DNA from 3 places in the Streptomyces sp. NPDC005551 genome. Region 2 is predicted to be linked to each of the others. Evidence: predicted binding sites of a transcription regulator. Region 2 holds the regulator's gene; each other region holds the start of a gene.
The links. Region 2 encodes HrcA, which represses chaperone genes, less so after heat shock. Its sites were predicted from a motif close to TTNGCACTCNGNNNNNCNGAGTGCNAA; they were not measured.

Region 1 (4,825 bases), on a different contig from region 2:
CAGCGCTCGACTTCTTCCAGCACGGTCCGGGCTCCTCTCTGTCCGACCACACGCCACGCCGGGGTGTGATCCATCTCGCGGTTCGGACGACTATCTCAACTGTCCTGGCCTTCGGTTACAGTCTTGAACAACGCGGATGACCATCGCATGTCCTGGCTCGGTCCCCGCGTCGCGACCAACAACTGAACACCGCTCATCCAGAGGGGCAGAGGGATACGGCCCGTTGAAGCCCCGGCAACCCTCCAGCCGGTCTCGTCCTGATCATCGCCGATCAGCGTCGCGAGGCTCCCGGCTAGGGAAGGTGCCAAATCCGTCTCACGGCGAAGTGCGCCGTGAGGAAGATGAGGAGAAAGGGCCTCGCCTCCATGGCTGCGCAGACAGTTGCAAGCACCACCGATTCTTCCACCGCCGCGGACTCCGTCGATCTCGGCCCCGCCGCGGCCCTCTCCTGCCGCGAATGCGGACACCGCGTGCCGCTCGGCCCGGTCTTCGCCTGCGAGGAGTGTTTCGGCCCGCTGGAGATCGCCTACGACTTCTCGGCGTACGACACCGAGGAACTCCGCAAGCGCATCGAAGCGGGCCCCGCGAACATCTGGCGCTACGCGCCGCTGCTGCCCGTCCCCGAGGACGTCGCCGACAAGCCGAACATCAACCCGGGCTGGACCAAGCTCGTGCAGGCCGACAACCTCGCGCGCGAACTGGGCGTCGACCCCGGCAAGCTCTTCGTCAAGGACGACTCGGGCAACCCGACGCACTCCTTCAAGGACCGCGTCGTCGCGCAGGCCCTGGAGGCCGCCCGCGCCTTCGGCTTCACCACGCTCTCCTGCTCCTCCACCGGCAACCTGGCGGGTGCCGTCGGTGCCGCCGCCGCCCGGGCCGGCTTCCGCTCCTGCGTGTTCATCCCGCACGACCTGGAGCAGGGCAAGATCGTCATGGCCGCGGTCTACGGCGGCGAGCTCGTCGGCATCGAGGGCAACTACGACGACGTCAACCGCTTCTGCTCCGAGCTCATCGGCGACCCGGCCGGCGAGGGCTGGGGCTTCGTCAACGTCAACCTGCGGCCGTACTACGCGGAGGGCTCGAAGACCCTCGCGTACGAGATCTGCGAGCAGCTCGGCTGGCGGCTGCCGGACCAGCTGGTCGTGCCGATCGCCTCGGGCTCCCAGCTCACGAAGATCGACAAGGGGCTGCGGGAGCTGATCGGGCTCGGCCTCGTCGAGGACCGGCCGTACAAGATCTTCGGCGCCCAGGCCGAGGGCTGCTCGCCGGTGTCCGTGGCCTACAAGGCGGGACACGACGTCGTACGGCCGCAGAAGCCGGACACGATCGCCAAGTCGCTCGCCATCGGCAACCCGGCCGACGGGCCGTACGTCCTCGACATCGCGCGCCGGACCGGTGGCGCGGTGGAGGATGTCGACGACGGGCAGATCGTCGACGCGATCAAGCTGCTGGCGCGGACGGAGGGCATCTTCGCCGAGACGGCGGGCGGCGTGACCGTGGGTGTCACGAAGAAGCTGATCGAGAGCGGCGTCCTGGACCCGACCCTGACGACGGTCGTCCTCAACACCGGTGACGGCCTCAAGACCCTCGACGCGGTGGCCGGCACCGGTCTGACCGCGACCATCCGCCCGAACCTGGACTCCTTCCGAGAGGCTGGCCTCGCATCATGAGCGTCAACGTTCGCATCCCCACCATCCTGCGCACCTACACGGGTGGCAGGGCCGAGGTCCCGGCGGAGGGCGCGACCCTCGCCGAGGTCATCTCGGACCTGGAGAAGAACCACACGGGCATCGCCGCGCGCGTCCTGGACGACCAGGGCAAGCTGCGCCGCTTCGTCAACGTGTACGTGAACGACGACGACGTGCGTTTCGAGCAGGGCCTCCAGACGGCGACGCCGGACGGCGCGGGCGTCTCGATCATCCCGGCCGTGGCCGGCGGCTGCTGACAACCGGGCTCCGAAAACCGGCTGTTCCCCCGGATTGCCCTCTCCGCAAGAAACGGAGGGGGCAATTCTGCATGGTTGAGCACGGTACAGTTGGGGAAGCTGCCGTTCTTTCCATGCCGGGCGCATATGAACGCCGATCCGGTGTCCGACAAGAAGCAGCCAATGTGCCCGGCCTTTTCAAGCCTTTCATGGCACCTACGGGGCCCGACTTGCCCTGAACATGTGCGAGTCCTCCACATATTGCCGATCATGCGTGCCCGGATTTCTCGTCCGACTGACCTGTTGCAGACGGCAGTTGGACAGATACATTCAGCCGCGGTCGACGCGTTCCGGCGCACACCCCCAACCGTTGGGGGGTGAGGTCTGACCCGGATCCGCGAAGTGCGGATCTGTGCAAGGGCCAGTAATAGGGGAGTTGGGCATGGCTCAGGGCACCGTCAAGTGGTTCAACGCGGAGAAGGGGTACGGCTTCATCGCGGTCGACGGTGGTGCGGACGTCTTCGTGCACTACAGCGCGATTCAGATGGACGGCTACCGCACCCTTGAAGAGGGTCAGCGAGTGGAGTTCGAGATCTCGCAGGGCCAGAAGGGTCCGCAGGCGGACATGGTCAAACTCGCCGTCTGATCTCGGCGCGATCGGCCACCGACGCACGTATTCACTCACGTCGAGGGGTCCGTATCCCATCAGGGGTACGGGCCCCTCGGGCGTTCCCCGACCCGGCCGCGACGAGGCCCGCGGCGGGGCGACCGGGAGGCCGGGACGGTGTTGTGGCAGCGCGTGCGGGAGGTTGGGACGGGTGCCGTCCCGGGGCGTGCGGGCGCGTGGGAGTGCTCCCGGCGGGGTCCGCGCGCCCCCTGGAAGGGGCTCACTGCGGGGGAGCGTCTTGCACTCTCGGGGGTCGAGTGCTAATCATTGGCGTTAGCACTCTGAAGGTGAGAGTGACAACGAAGGACCGGGTCGGCGAGGCCCGCAGGCCATGTGGGGCAAGGAACCACGAGGCAGGCAGGCCGTCCGTCGCGGGCGCCAGCGCGGTCCGGAGCAATCCACCCCAGTCCGGGAGGACCACTTCACATGGCCAAGATCATCGCGTTCGACGAGGAGGCACGGCGCGGTCTCGAGCGCGGGATGAACCAGCTCGCCGACGCCGTCAAGGTCACCCTTGGTCCCAAGGGTCGCAACGTCGTCCTCGAGAAGAAGTGGGGCGCCCCCACGATCACCAACGATGGTGTTTCCATCGCCAAGGAGATCGAGCTCGAGGATCCGTACGAAAAGATCGGCGCCGAGCTGGTCAAGGAAGTCGCGAAGAAGACCGACGACGTGGCCGGTGACGGCACGACGACCGCGACCGTCCTGGCCCAGGCGCTGGTCCGCGAGGGCCTGCGCAACGTCGCCGCCGGCGCCAACCCGATGGCTCTGAAGCGCGGTATCGAGAAGGCCGTCGAGGCCGTCTCCGGTGCCCTGCTGGAGCAGGCGAAGGATGTCGAGACCAAGGAGCAGATCGCTTCGACGGCCTCCATCTCCGCCGCCGACACCCAGATCGGCGAGCTCATCGCCGAGGCGATGGACAAGGTCGGCAAGGAAGGCGTCATCACGGTCGAGGAGTCCCAGACCTTCGGTCTGGAGCTCGAGCTCACCGAGGGCATGCGCTTCGACAAGGGCTACATCTCGGCGTACTTCGCCACCGACATGGAGCGTATGGAGGCCGTCCTCGACGACCCGTACATCCTGATCGCCAACTCGAAGATCAGCAACGTCAAGGACCTGCTGCCGCTCCTCGAGAAGGTCATGCAGTCGGGCAAGCCGCTGCTGATCATCGCCGAGGACGTCGAGGGCGAGGCCCTGTCGACCCTGGTCGTCAACAAGATCCGTGGCACGTTCAAGTCCGTCGCCGTCAAGGCTCCGGGCTTCGGTGACCGCCGCAAGGCCATGCTCGGCGACATCGCCATCCTCACGGGCGGCGAGGTCATCTCCGAGGAGGTCGGCCTCAAGCTGGAGAACGCGGGCATCGACCTGCTCGGCCGTGCCCGCAAGGTCGTCATCACCAAGGACGAGACCACGATCGTCGACGGCTCCGGCTCCGCCGACCAGGTCGCCGGCCGGGTCAACCAGATCCGCGCCGAGATCGAGAACTCCGACTCGGACTACGACCGCGAGAAGCTCCAGGAGCGTCTGGCGAAGCTGGCCGGCGGCGTGGCCGTCATCAAGGCCGGTGCCGCCACCGAGGTCGAGCTCAAGGAGCGCAAGCACCGCATCGAGGACGCCGTTCGCAACGCGAAGGCGGCCGTCGAGGAGGGCATCGTCGCCGGTGGTGGCGTGGCCCTGCTGCAGGCCTCCTCGGTCTTCGAGAAGCTGGAGCTGACGGGTGACGAGGCGACCGGCGCGAACGCCGTGAAGCTCGCCCTGGAGGCCCCGCTCAAGCAGATCGCCGTCAACGGCGGTCTCGAGGGCGGTGTCATCGTCGAGAAGGTCCGCAACCTGCCCGTCGGCCACGGCCTGAACGCCGCGACCGGTGAGTACGTGGACATGATCGCCGAGGGCATCATCGACCCGGCGAAGGTCACGCGCTCTGCCCTGCAGAACGCCGCGTCCATCGCCGCGCTGTTCCTCACCACCGAGGCCGTCATCGCCGACAAGCCCGAGAAGGCCGCCGCAGGCGGCGCCCCGGGTGGCATGCCGGGCGGTGACATGGACTTCTGATCCTCGCGGATCAGGCTCGTCCTTTCCGAGGGCGGCACCCCTTTCCGGGGGTGCCGCCCTCGGGCGTTTCCGGGGTGCGGCGGCCGATCCGTGGCCGGGATCACACCGAGGTGGGCCGGGGGCCCGGAATGCCGTGGGCAACGGGGCCGTTACCGGGAGGGTGGGTCGATGCACGTGCACAT
Region 2 (4,825 bases):
GGACGGGCTGGAAATCCCGGCCTCGCTCCCGGCCTGCGCCATCGCGCTTCGCGCTCGTCCTCAAGCGACGGACGGGCCGCGAACTCCGGTCTGCGGGCTCCGCCGCCGGCGCGGGCTACTCCGGGGCCGTGACGAAGTCGATGAGTTCTTCCACGCGGCCCAGGAGTTCCGGCTCCAGGTCCTTGTAGGAGCGGACGCGGGACAGGATGTGCTGCCAGGCCGCGCCGGTGTTCTCCGGCCAGCCCAGGGCGCGGCAGACGCCGGTCTTCCAGTCCTGGCCGCGCGGGACCCGGGGCCACGCGGGGATGCCGACCGAGGGCGGCTTCACGGCCTCCCAGATGTCGATGTACGGATGGCCGACCACGAGCGCGTGCTCGCTGGTGACCGCCTCGGCGATCCGGAACTCCTTCGAGCCGGGGACCAGGTGGTCGACGAGGACGCCGAGCCGGGCGTCCGGTCCGGGACCGAACTCCTCGACGACGGACGGCAGGTCGTCGACGCCCTCCAGGTACTCGACGACGACGCCCTCGATGCGCAGGTCGTCGCCCCACACCCGCTCCACGAGCTCGGCGTCGTGCCGGCCCTCGACGTAGATGCGGCCGGCCCGGGCCACGCGGGCGCGGGCGCCGGGCACGGCGACCGAACCGGAGGCGGTGCGGCTGGGGCGGGCCGGTCCGGCGGCCGGACGGACCAGGGTGACCGCCCTGCCCTCCAGCAGGAAGCCCCGCGGCTCCAGCGGGAACACCCGGTGCTTGCCGAAGCGGTCCTCCAGCGTCACCGTGCCCGCCTCGCAGCGGATCACGGCACCGCAGAAACCGGTGCCGGGCTCCTCCACCACCAGACCGGGATCGGCCGGGACCTCGGGCACGGGCTTGGGCTTCTTCCACGGCGGGGTCAGGTCCGGAGAGTACTGGCGCATTCGGATGACGATAGGAGAAGTCGAGCGCCGGAGCCCCCGACCGCGCCTACGACACGCCGAAGCGGGCGGCCAGCGCGTCCCGCTGGGCCCGGACGAACGCCGCGTCGACCGCGGCCCCGTGCCCCGGCACGTACACGGCGTCCTCGCCCCCGAGGTCCAGCAGCCGGTCCAGGGCCGCCGGCCAGTGGGACGGAACGGCGTCCGGGCCGGCCTGGGGCTCACCCGACTCCTCCACCAGGTCGCCGCAGAAGACGACCTCCGGACCGCCCGCTCCCGGTACGAGCACCGCCAGGTCGTGCCCGGTGTGGCCGGGACCCACGTTCGCCAGCAGGACCTGCGCCCCGCCGCCCAGCCCGAGGGTCCACTCGCCGGACACGAGGTGCCGGGGGCGGACGAGCAGATCCGCCGCCTCGGCCGCGCCACGCGGGTCCAGACCGTTGCGCACGGCGTCCGCGCGCAGTTCCTCGCGCCCGTGGTCGAGGACCGTGTCCAGGCCCACCGCGCCGAACACCTCCACCCCGGAGAAGGCGGCGGCGCCGAAGACGTGGTCGAAGTGGGGATGGGTGAGTGCGAGGTGTGTCACACGCAGCCCGCTGCCGAGGAGCCGCCCGGCCTCGGCCCGCAGCCGCGCGCCCTCCGCCAGGCTCGACCCCGCGTCGATCAGGAGCGCGGCGCCCTCGCCGACCACGAGCCCCGTGGTGCAGTCCCAGCCCGGCAGGCGGCACCGTCCGACCCGCGGGGCGAGCCGCTCCCACCCCGCCTCTTCCCAAGTCACCTTCACACGGCGACGCTAGCGGCAACGGGGTACGACGGCGCGACATGGCGGGACACGTCCCACCCCGCGGCGAGGGCGTCACGGGCCCGCCCTTGCCGGGGTCGTACCTCCCCGCCGTACACTGAGCCGGGGAACGCTGGCACTCGCACGCGCTGAGTGCCAGGGGAGAACGCCGCGACGACCACGGTGCCGACATCTGGAGGTGTGCGCGATGCTCAGTGAACGCAGGCTCGAGGTGCTGCGCGCCATCGTCCAGGACTACGTCGGGACGGAGGAGCCGGTCGGCTCCAAGGCGCTGACCGAGCGCCACCAACTGGGGGTCTCCCCGGCCACCGTCCGCAACGACATGGCCGCCCTGGAGGACGAGGGGTACATCGCCCAGCCGCACACCAGCGCCGGGCGCATCCCCACCGACAAGGGCTACCGCCTCTTCGTCGACAAGCTCGCCGGCGTCAAGCCGATGACCGCGCCCGAGCGCCGCGCCATCCAGAACTTCCTCGACGGCGCCGTCGACCTCGACGACGTCGTGGGGCGCACGGTGCGGCTGCTCGCGCAGCTCACCCGGCAGGTCGCCGTCGTCCAGTACCCCTCGCTCACGCGCTCGACGGTGCGGCACGTGGAGCTGCTCTCGCTGGCCCCGGCCCGCGTGATGCTGGTGCTCATCACGGACACCGGCCGGGTCGAGCAGCGCATGATCGACTGCCCGGCGCCCTTCGGTGAGACGTCCCTGGCGGATCTGCGGGCCCGGCTCAACAGCCGGGTCGCGGGCCGCCGTTTCGCGGATGTCCCGCAGTTGGTGCAGGATCTGCCGGAGGCCTTCGAGACCGAGGACCGCGGTACGGTCTCGACGGTGCTCTCCACGCTGCTGGAGGCGCTCGTCGAGGAGAACGAGGAGCGGCTGATGATCGGCGGCACCGCCAATCTCACCCGCTTCGGACATGATTTCCCCCTCACGATCCGGCCGGTCCTCGAAGCACTCGAGGAGCAGGTCGTGCTTCTCAAGCTGCTGGGGGAGTCGACGGATTCGGGCATGACCGTACGGATCGGTCGCGAGAACGTCCACGAGGGACTCAACTCCACGTCCGTGGTCTCGGTCGGCTACGGTTCGGGCGGCGAGGCAGTCGCAAAACTCGGCGTGGTCGGACCGACCCGCATGGATTACCCGGGAACGATGGGAGCGGTACGCGCAGTGGCACGGTACGTCGGACAGATCCTGGCGGAGTCGTAGGTGGCCACGGACTACTACGCCGTACTCGGCGTGCGCCGCGACGCTTCCCAGGACGAGATCAAGAAGGCGTTCCGGAGGCTCGCCCGCGAGCTGCATCCGGACGTCAATCCCGATCCGAAGACGCAGGAGCGCTTCAAGGAGATCAACGCCGCCTACGAGGTGTTGTCGGACCCGCAGAAGAAGCAGGTCTACGACCTCGGCGGCGACCCGCTCTCGCAGAGCGGCGGCGCGGGCGCGGGCGGCTTCGGCGCCGGCGGCTTCGGGAACTTCTCGGACATCATGGACGCGTTCTTCGGCACGGCGTCGCAGCGCGGCCCGCGGTCGCGTACGCGCCGGGGCCAGGACGCCATGATCCGGCTGGAGATCGACCTCGACGAGGCGGCCTTCGGCACGACCAAGGACATCCAGGTCGACACGGCCGTGGTGTGCACCACGTGCAGCGGCGAGGGCGCGGCCCCCGGGACCTCCGCGCAGACCTGTGACATGTGCCGCGGTCGCGGCGAGGTGTCCCAGGTCACGCGGTCCTTCCTGGGCCAGGTCATGACGTCCCGCCCCTGTCCCCAGTGCCAGGGCTTCGGCACGGTGGTGCCGACGCCGTGCCCGGAGTGCGCGGGCGACGGGCGGGTGCGCTCGCGCCGGACCCTGACCGTGAAGATCCCGGCCGGTGTCGACAACGGCACGCGGATCCAGCTCGCGGGCGAGGGCGAGGTCGGCCCCGGCGGCGGCCCCGCCGGTGACCTGTACGTGGAGATCCACGAGCTGCCGCACGCGCAGTTCCAGCGCCGCGGCGACGACCTGCACTGCACGGTGACCCTCCCGATGACGGCGGCGTCCCTCGGCACGAAGGTGCCGCTGGAGACCCTGGACGGCCTGGAGGAGGTCGACATCCGCCCGGGCACCCAGTCCGGACAGTCGATCCCGCTGCACGCCCGCGGTGTCACGCATCTGCGCGGCGGCGGCCGGGGCGACCTGATCGTCCACGTCGAGGTCATGACCCCGTCCAAGCTGGACGCGGAGCAGGAGCGCCTGCTGCGGGAACTGGCGAAGCTGCGCGGTGAGGAGCGGCCCACGGGGCAGTTCCAGCCGGGCCAGCAGGGACTGTTCTCGCGGCTGAAGGACGCGTTCAACGGCCGCTGACGGCGCTCCGGGCAGGCCCTCGGGGCCTGCCCGCACGGCCCGTCGGGTCCTGGCCCCACGCGTCCGGCCCCTGTCGGCGCCCCGGTGGGTGTGAAGCCCCCGGAGAGACACATTCCGGTGGCCTGTGCCGGGTGGCCGCCGGATTCGGACTTGTCCGGGGGACGTGACACCATGCCGTCATGTCCTCCGCGCTGACCGATCTCCTTCGGTGTCCGATCGTGCAGGCCCCCATGGCGGGCGGCGTCTCCGTACCGCAGCTGGCCGCCGCCGTGTCCGAGGCCGGCGGGCTGGGCTTCCTCGCCGCCGGATACAAGACGGCCGACGGCATGTACCAGGAGATCAAGCAGCTGCGCGGCCTCACCGGCCGCCCCTTCGGCGTGAACCTCTTCATGCCGCAGCAGGAGCACGCGGACCCGGCCGCCGTCGACGTCTACGCCCACCAGCTCGCCGGTGAGGCCGGCTGGTACGACACCGAGCTCGGCGACCCCGACAGCGGCCGCGACGACGGTTACGACATCAAGCTCGCCGTCCTCCTCGACAATCCCGTGCCGGTGGTCTCCTTCCACTTCGGCTGCCCCACGCCCGAGGTGCTCGCCTCCTTCGCCCGCGTCGGCACCGTGACCATGGTCACGGCGACCACGGCCGAGGAGGCCCAGGCCGTGCAGCGGGCGGGCGCGGACGTCGTGATCGTGCAGGGCGTCGAGGCGGGCGGCCACCAGGGCACCCACCGGGACACCCCGGAGGCGGACGGCGCCGGCATCGGACT
Region 3 (4,825 bases), on a different contig from region 2:
TCGTGCAGTTCACGCAGGGCGTGGCGAAGGACCTGGCCGGCAGCGGTGTACGGCTGATGGCCCTGTGCCCCGGGTTCGTGCGCACGGAGTTCCACCAGCGGGCTGGGATGGGCACGGACAACATCCCGAAGTGGATGTGGCTCGACGCGGACAAGCTGGTCGCGGCGGCGCTGTCGGATCTGGCGCGGGGCAGGACGCTGTCCGTCCCGGACCCCCGTTACAAGGCCCTGATGGGCCTGGTGAAGGTGACTCCGCGGGCGCTGCTGGGCGGCGTCACGTCGAGGACCGGACGCAAGTACGGCCCGCAGTAGGGGCGTTCGCGCGGGTCGTGCCGCCGGGGAGCCGGCCCGGGCGTGGAGTGGATGGTGTCGTCCCTCCGGTGGGACGATGGAAGTGTTCCACCGGACCCAGGGGGCCGGAGGCGGCGCCATGACATTCGTACAGCTCATCGACTGCAGGACCAGCCGGTTCGACGAGATGAACCGGCTGATGGACACGTGGGTCGAACAGACCAGGGGGAAGCGGACCGCGACGCACAGCGTCATCGGCCGGGACCGGTCCGACGGGGACCACTTCGTGGAGATCGTGGAGTTCCCGTCGTACGAGGAGGCGATGCGCAACTCCGGCATGCCGGAGACGGAGCGGATCTTCCAGGACATGGTGGCACTCTGCGACGAGATGCCGACGTTCACCGATCTGGACGTGGTCCGGGACGATCAGCTCTGAGCGGCCGGCATCAGCAGGCGGCGGCCGGGAAAAGGGGAAGCCCCCCTCACCCGGTGGGGGGAGGGGGACTTCTTCGAGGCGTCCTCCCTCCTCCCGTGGGGAGGGTGGGCTTCCTCGGGTGCTGCCGACCTCAGTGGGAGTGGCCGTGACCGTGGCCGTGGCCCGCGTCGCCCTCTTCCTCGGCCGGCTTCTCGACGACCAGGGTCTCGGTCGTGAGGAGCAGGGAGGCGATGGACGCGGCGTTCTCCAGGGCGGAGCGGGTGACCTTGACCGGGTCGATGACGCCGGCCTTGACCAGGTCGCCGTACTCGCCGGTCGCGGCGTTGAAGCCCTGGCCCTTGTCGAGCTCGGCGACCTTGGAGGTGATGACGTAACCCTCGAGGCCGGCGTTCTCGGCGATCCAGCGCAGCGGCTCGACGGCGGCCCGGCGGACCACCGCGACACCCGTGGCCTCGTCGCCGGTCTTGCCGAGGTTGCCCTCGAGGATCTTCACGGCGTGGACGAGCGCGGAGCCACCACCGGAGACGATGCCCTCCTCGACCGCGGCGCGGGTCGCGGAGATGGCGTCCTCGAGACGGTGCTTCTTCTCCTTCAGCTCCACCTCGGTGGCGGCGCCGACCTTGATCACGCACACGCCGCCGGCCAGCTTCGCGAGGCGCTCCTGGAGCTTCTCGCGGTCCCAGTCGGAGTCCGTGGACTCGATCTCGGCCTTGATCTGGTTGACCCGGCCGACGACGTCCTCGGACTTGCCGCCACCGTCGACGATGGTGGTGTCGTCCTTGGTGACGGTCACGCGGCGGGCGGTGCCGAGCACGTCCAGGCCGACCTGGTCGAGCTTGAGGCCGACCTCCTCGGCGATGACGGTGGCACCGGTGAGGGTGGCCATGTCGCCGAGCATCGCCTTGCGGCGGTCGCCGAAGCCGGGGGCCTTCACCGCGACGGCGTTGAACGTGCCGCGGATCTTGTTCACGACCAGGGTCGACAGGGCCTCGCCCTCGACGTCCTCGGCGATGATCAGGAGCGGCTTGGAGGCGTTGGTCTGGATGACCTTCTCCAGCAGCGGCAGCAGGTCCTGGATCGAGGAGATCTTGCCCTGGTGGATGAGGATGTACGGGTCGTCGAGGACGGCCTCCATACGCTCCTGGTCGGACACCATGTACGGCGACAGGTAGCCCTTGTCGAAGGCCATGCCCTCGGTGAAGTCCAGCTCCAGACCGAAGGTGTTGGACTCCTCGACGGTGATGACACCGTCCTTGCCGACCTTGTCCATCGCCTCGGCGATGAGCTCGCCGACCTGGCTGTCCTGGGCGGACAGACCGGCGACGGCGGCGATGTCGGACTTCTCGTCGATCGGGCGGGCGGTCGCGAGGAGCTCCTCGGACACGGCCTTGACGGCGGCGTCGATGCCCTTCTTGAGGAGGGCGGGGGACGCGCCGGCGGCGACGTTCTTCAGGCCCTCGCGCACCAGCGCCTGGGCCAGCACGGTGGCGGTGGTCGTACCGTCACCCGCGATGTCGTTGGTCTTGGTCGCCACCTCCTTCACCAGCTGGGCGCCGAGGTTCTCGTACGGGTCGTCGAGCTCGACCTCGCGGGCGATGGTCACGCCGTCGTTGGTGATGGTGGGGGCGCCGAACTTCTTGTCGATGACGACGTTGCGGCCCTTGGGGCCGATCGTCACCTTCACCGTGTCGGCAAGCTTGTTGACGCCGCGCTCAAGGGCGCGACGGGCGTCCTCGTCGAACTTCAGGATCTTCGCCATGGAGCGATTCAGCCCTCTCGGAAAACTTGGGAGAAACGAACTGCGCCCCCAGCGCCCGGCTTATTAAGGTCGCGGGGGCCAGGGGCGCAGCTCACTGCAAAACTGGGATGAACTACTTCTCGATGATCGCGAGCACGTCGCGAGCCGAGAGGACGAGGTACTCCTCGCCGCTGTACTTCACCTCGGTGCCGCCGTACTTGCTGTACAGCACGATGTCGCCGGTCTTCACGTCGAGCGGCAGGCGCTCGCCGTTCTCGAACCGGCCCGGGCCCACGGCCAGGACGACGCCCTCCTGGGGCTTCTCCTTGGCAGTGTCCGGAATGACCAGGCCAGAGGCGGTGGTCTGCTCGGCGTCGAGCGGCTGGACCACAATGCGGTCCTCGAGCGGCTTGATGGCAACCTTGGAGCTGGTGGTCGTCACGATCCGACCTCCCCCTTCGGAGATCTCACGGGGTTAACTGTCTGAGGTGGCGACCAGGTGGATCCGTCGTCGCGGGTGCCGGACCTGCCCGTCGCTATTGGCACTCTCCAGGGGGGAGTGCCAGACCAGAGACTATGACCGGGATTAGCACTCGGTCAAGCGGAGTGCCAAACGGGGAGCGCGCGCCGCGTGCTTTCCGCTCCCCTCGGGCACCCCGTGCGCCGCTACAGGTAGTCCTCCAGGCGGGCCGGCGTGAGGCCCTCGGCCTGGATGCGCCGCAGCAGGCGCGTGGTCGTCCCGGTGAGGTCGGGTTGGTCGGTGCCGAGGAGGATGTCGCCGGGGCGCAGGCGGTCCCGGCCGGGCTCGCGGCCCAGCACCACGGCCGAGACCCCGCAGTCGGCGGCGGCGCGGAGTGTGGTGACGTCGTAGGTGCCGTACGGCGGGCGGAGCAGCCGGGGCAGGACGCCGAAGCGTTCCCTGAGCTTGTCCCGCTGGCCGCAGATCTCGGCGCGCTGGCCCGCGTACGGCAGTCCGCGCAGGGAGGAGTGGTCGAGCGTGTGGTTCTGCACGCTCGCGCCGACCGCCCGGAGGCGCGCGACGTGCCCGTACCCCGGCCCGACGACACGGTCGGTGAGGAACAGGCTGACCGGCAGCCGCAGTTCGCGGACCATGGCGGCGAAGCGCGGATCGCGTTCGGCACTGTCGTCGTAGGTCAGGAAGACCACCTTGTCGCGGGTGGGGACGCGGTCGACGACCGGCGGCAGGCCGGGGCCCGCCGCGCGTACGGGGGGCCGTCGGCCGGGCGGCCGGGGGGCGGAGGCGAGCGGCGCGGTCAGCCCCCAGCGGCGGTACGTTCCGGCGGGCCGCCCCGGCCCCGGAGCCGTCGGTTCCCCGCGGCGGTACGTCCCGGCGGGCGGCCCCGGCCGGCCGTGCGGGCGCACCTGCCGCGCCGCCTTCTTTCCCAGCCGCTCGATGGGGTCGACGGACTGGGCGCAGCCGGTGGCTCCCGCGAGCAGCCCGGCGACGAGCAGCCCGGCGAGCAGAGCGCGCCCACGCCCGGCCACCCCCGTCTCCGGGTGCCCTTCGCGCCCGGTCACCGGCGGTGGTCCCGGCGTGGGTGACCGCTCGCGGCCGTCCGGCGGGGCGCACCGCTCACAGGTAGTCCTCCAGCCGCGCCACGGCGTACCCCTCGTTCGTGACCTTCTTCAGGAAGCGGCGGACCATGTCGGGCATGGTGCCCTTCCAGTCCTCGCGGCCCCGGAAGTGGGTGAGGACGATGTCGCCGCGGTGCAGGGACCGGTCCCACTCGCGGTAGTCCCAGTGGTCGGCGAAGACCTCCTCGTTCCACAGCGGCGCCGCTTTGATCCCGCAGGACGCGGCGGCGCGCAGGGTGTCCTCGTTGTAGTTGCCGTAGGGGGGCCGGAAGAGCGTGGGGCGCTTGCCGAACTGCTTCTTCATCACGGTCTGCATCCCGCAGATCTCCCGTTTCTGCTCCGTGTACGAGAGGTTCGGCAGATACGGGTGGTGGAGGGTGTGGTTGTTCAGGGCGACGCCCGCGTCCCGCATCCTCCGGAAGTAGCCGTAGTCCTCCTTGGCCAGGTAGTCGCTGAGGAAGGCGGTGTACGGGATCTTCAGTTCGCTCATCATCCTGAGGAACGCCGGGTCCTTCTCGGCGCCGTCGTCGATGGTGAGGAAGACGACCTTGTCCTTGGTGGGGACGGTCGTGAAGACGGGCGGCAGTTCGTCCTGGCCGTCCACCTCGAAGCCCGCGCGGGTCGTGATCTCCGGCTTCCTCGCCGGCGGGGCCGGCGGGGCGAGCGGGACCCTGGCCAGCCCCCAGCGTCTGGCCGCGGCGACTCGCGCGGCGTGCGCGGTGCGCAGCTTCGAGGCGTACGCGTCCAGGGCGCGGGCGGGCGGCG

Region 1: a site for HrcA is predicted at 2,829-2,855, ahead of groL (chaperonin GroEL). Genes of this name have one in related genera too.
Region 3: a site for HrcA is predicted at 3,051-3,077, ahead of groES (co-chaperone GroES). Genes of this name have one in related genera too.

What each region holds. Positions count from the first base shown of each region.
Region 1 covers NZ_JBIAJE010000009.1:405,020-409,844, reverse strand. The annotation lists gene ACFYP4_RS26990 (glucosyl-3-phosphoglycerate synthase) at 1-23, opposite strand, end outside; SAM riboswitch class I at 191-348, shown strand; gene thrC (threonine synthase) at 366-1,670, shown strand; gene ACFYP4_RS26980 (MoaD/ThiS family protein) at 1,667-1,945, shown strand; gene ACFYP4_RS26975 (cold-shock protein) at 2,367-2,570, shown strand; gene groL (chaperonin GroEL) at 3,018-4,643, shown strand.
Region 2 covers NZ_JBIAJE010000002.1:430,553-435,377, reverse strand. The annotation lists gene ACFYP4_RS06125 (DUF3097 domain-containing protein) at 116-919, opposite strand; gene ACFYP4_RS06120 (MBL fold metallo-hydrolase) at 966-1,700, opposite strand; gene hrcA (heat-inducible transcriptional repressor HrcA) at 1,906-2,922, shown strand; gene dnaJ (molecular chaperone DnaJ) at 2,923-4,059, shown strand; gene ACFYP4_RS06105 (nitronate monooxygenase) at 4,239-4,825, shown strand, end outside.
Region 3 covers NZ_JBIAJE010000008.1:196,964-201,788, forward strand. The annotation lists gene ACFYP4_RS23885 (SDR family oxidoreductase) at 1-311, shown strand, start outside; partial or broken gene ACFYP4_RS23890 (ester cyclase) at 430-723, shown strand; gene groL (chaperonin GroEL) at 857-2,485, opposite strand; gene groES (co-chaperone GroES) at 2,598-2,906, opposite strand; gene ACFYP4_RS23905 (polysaccharide deacetylase family protein) at 3,131-3,970, opposite strand; gene ACFYP4_RS23910 (polysaccharide deacetylase family protein) at 4,059-4,825, opposite strand, start outside.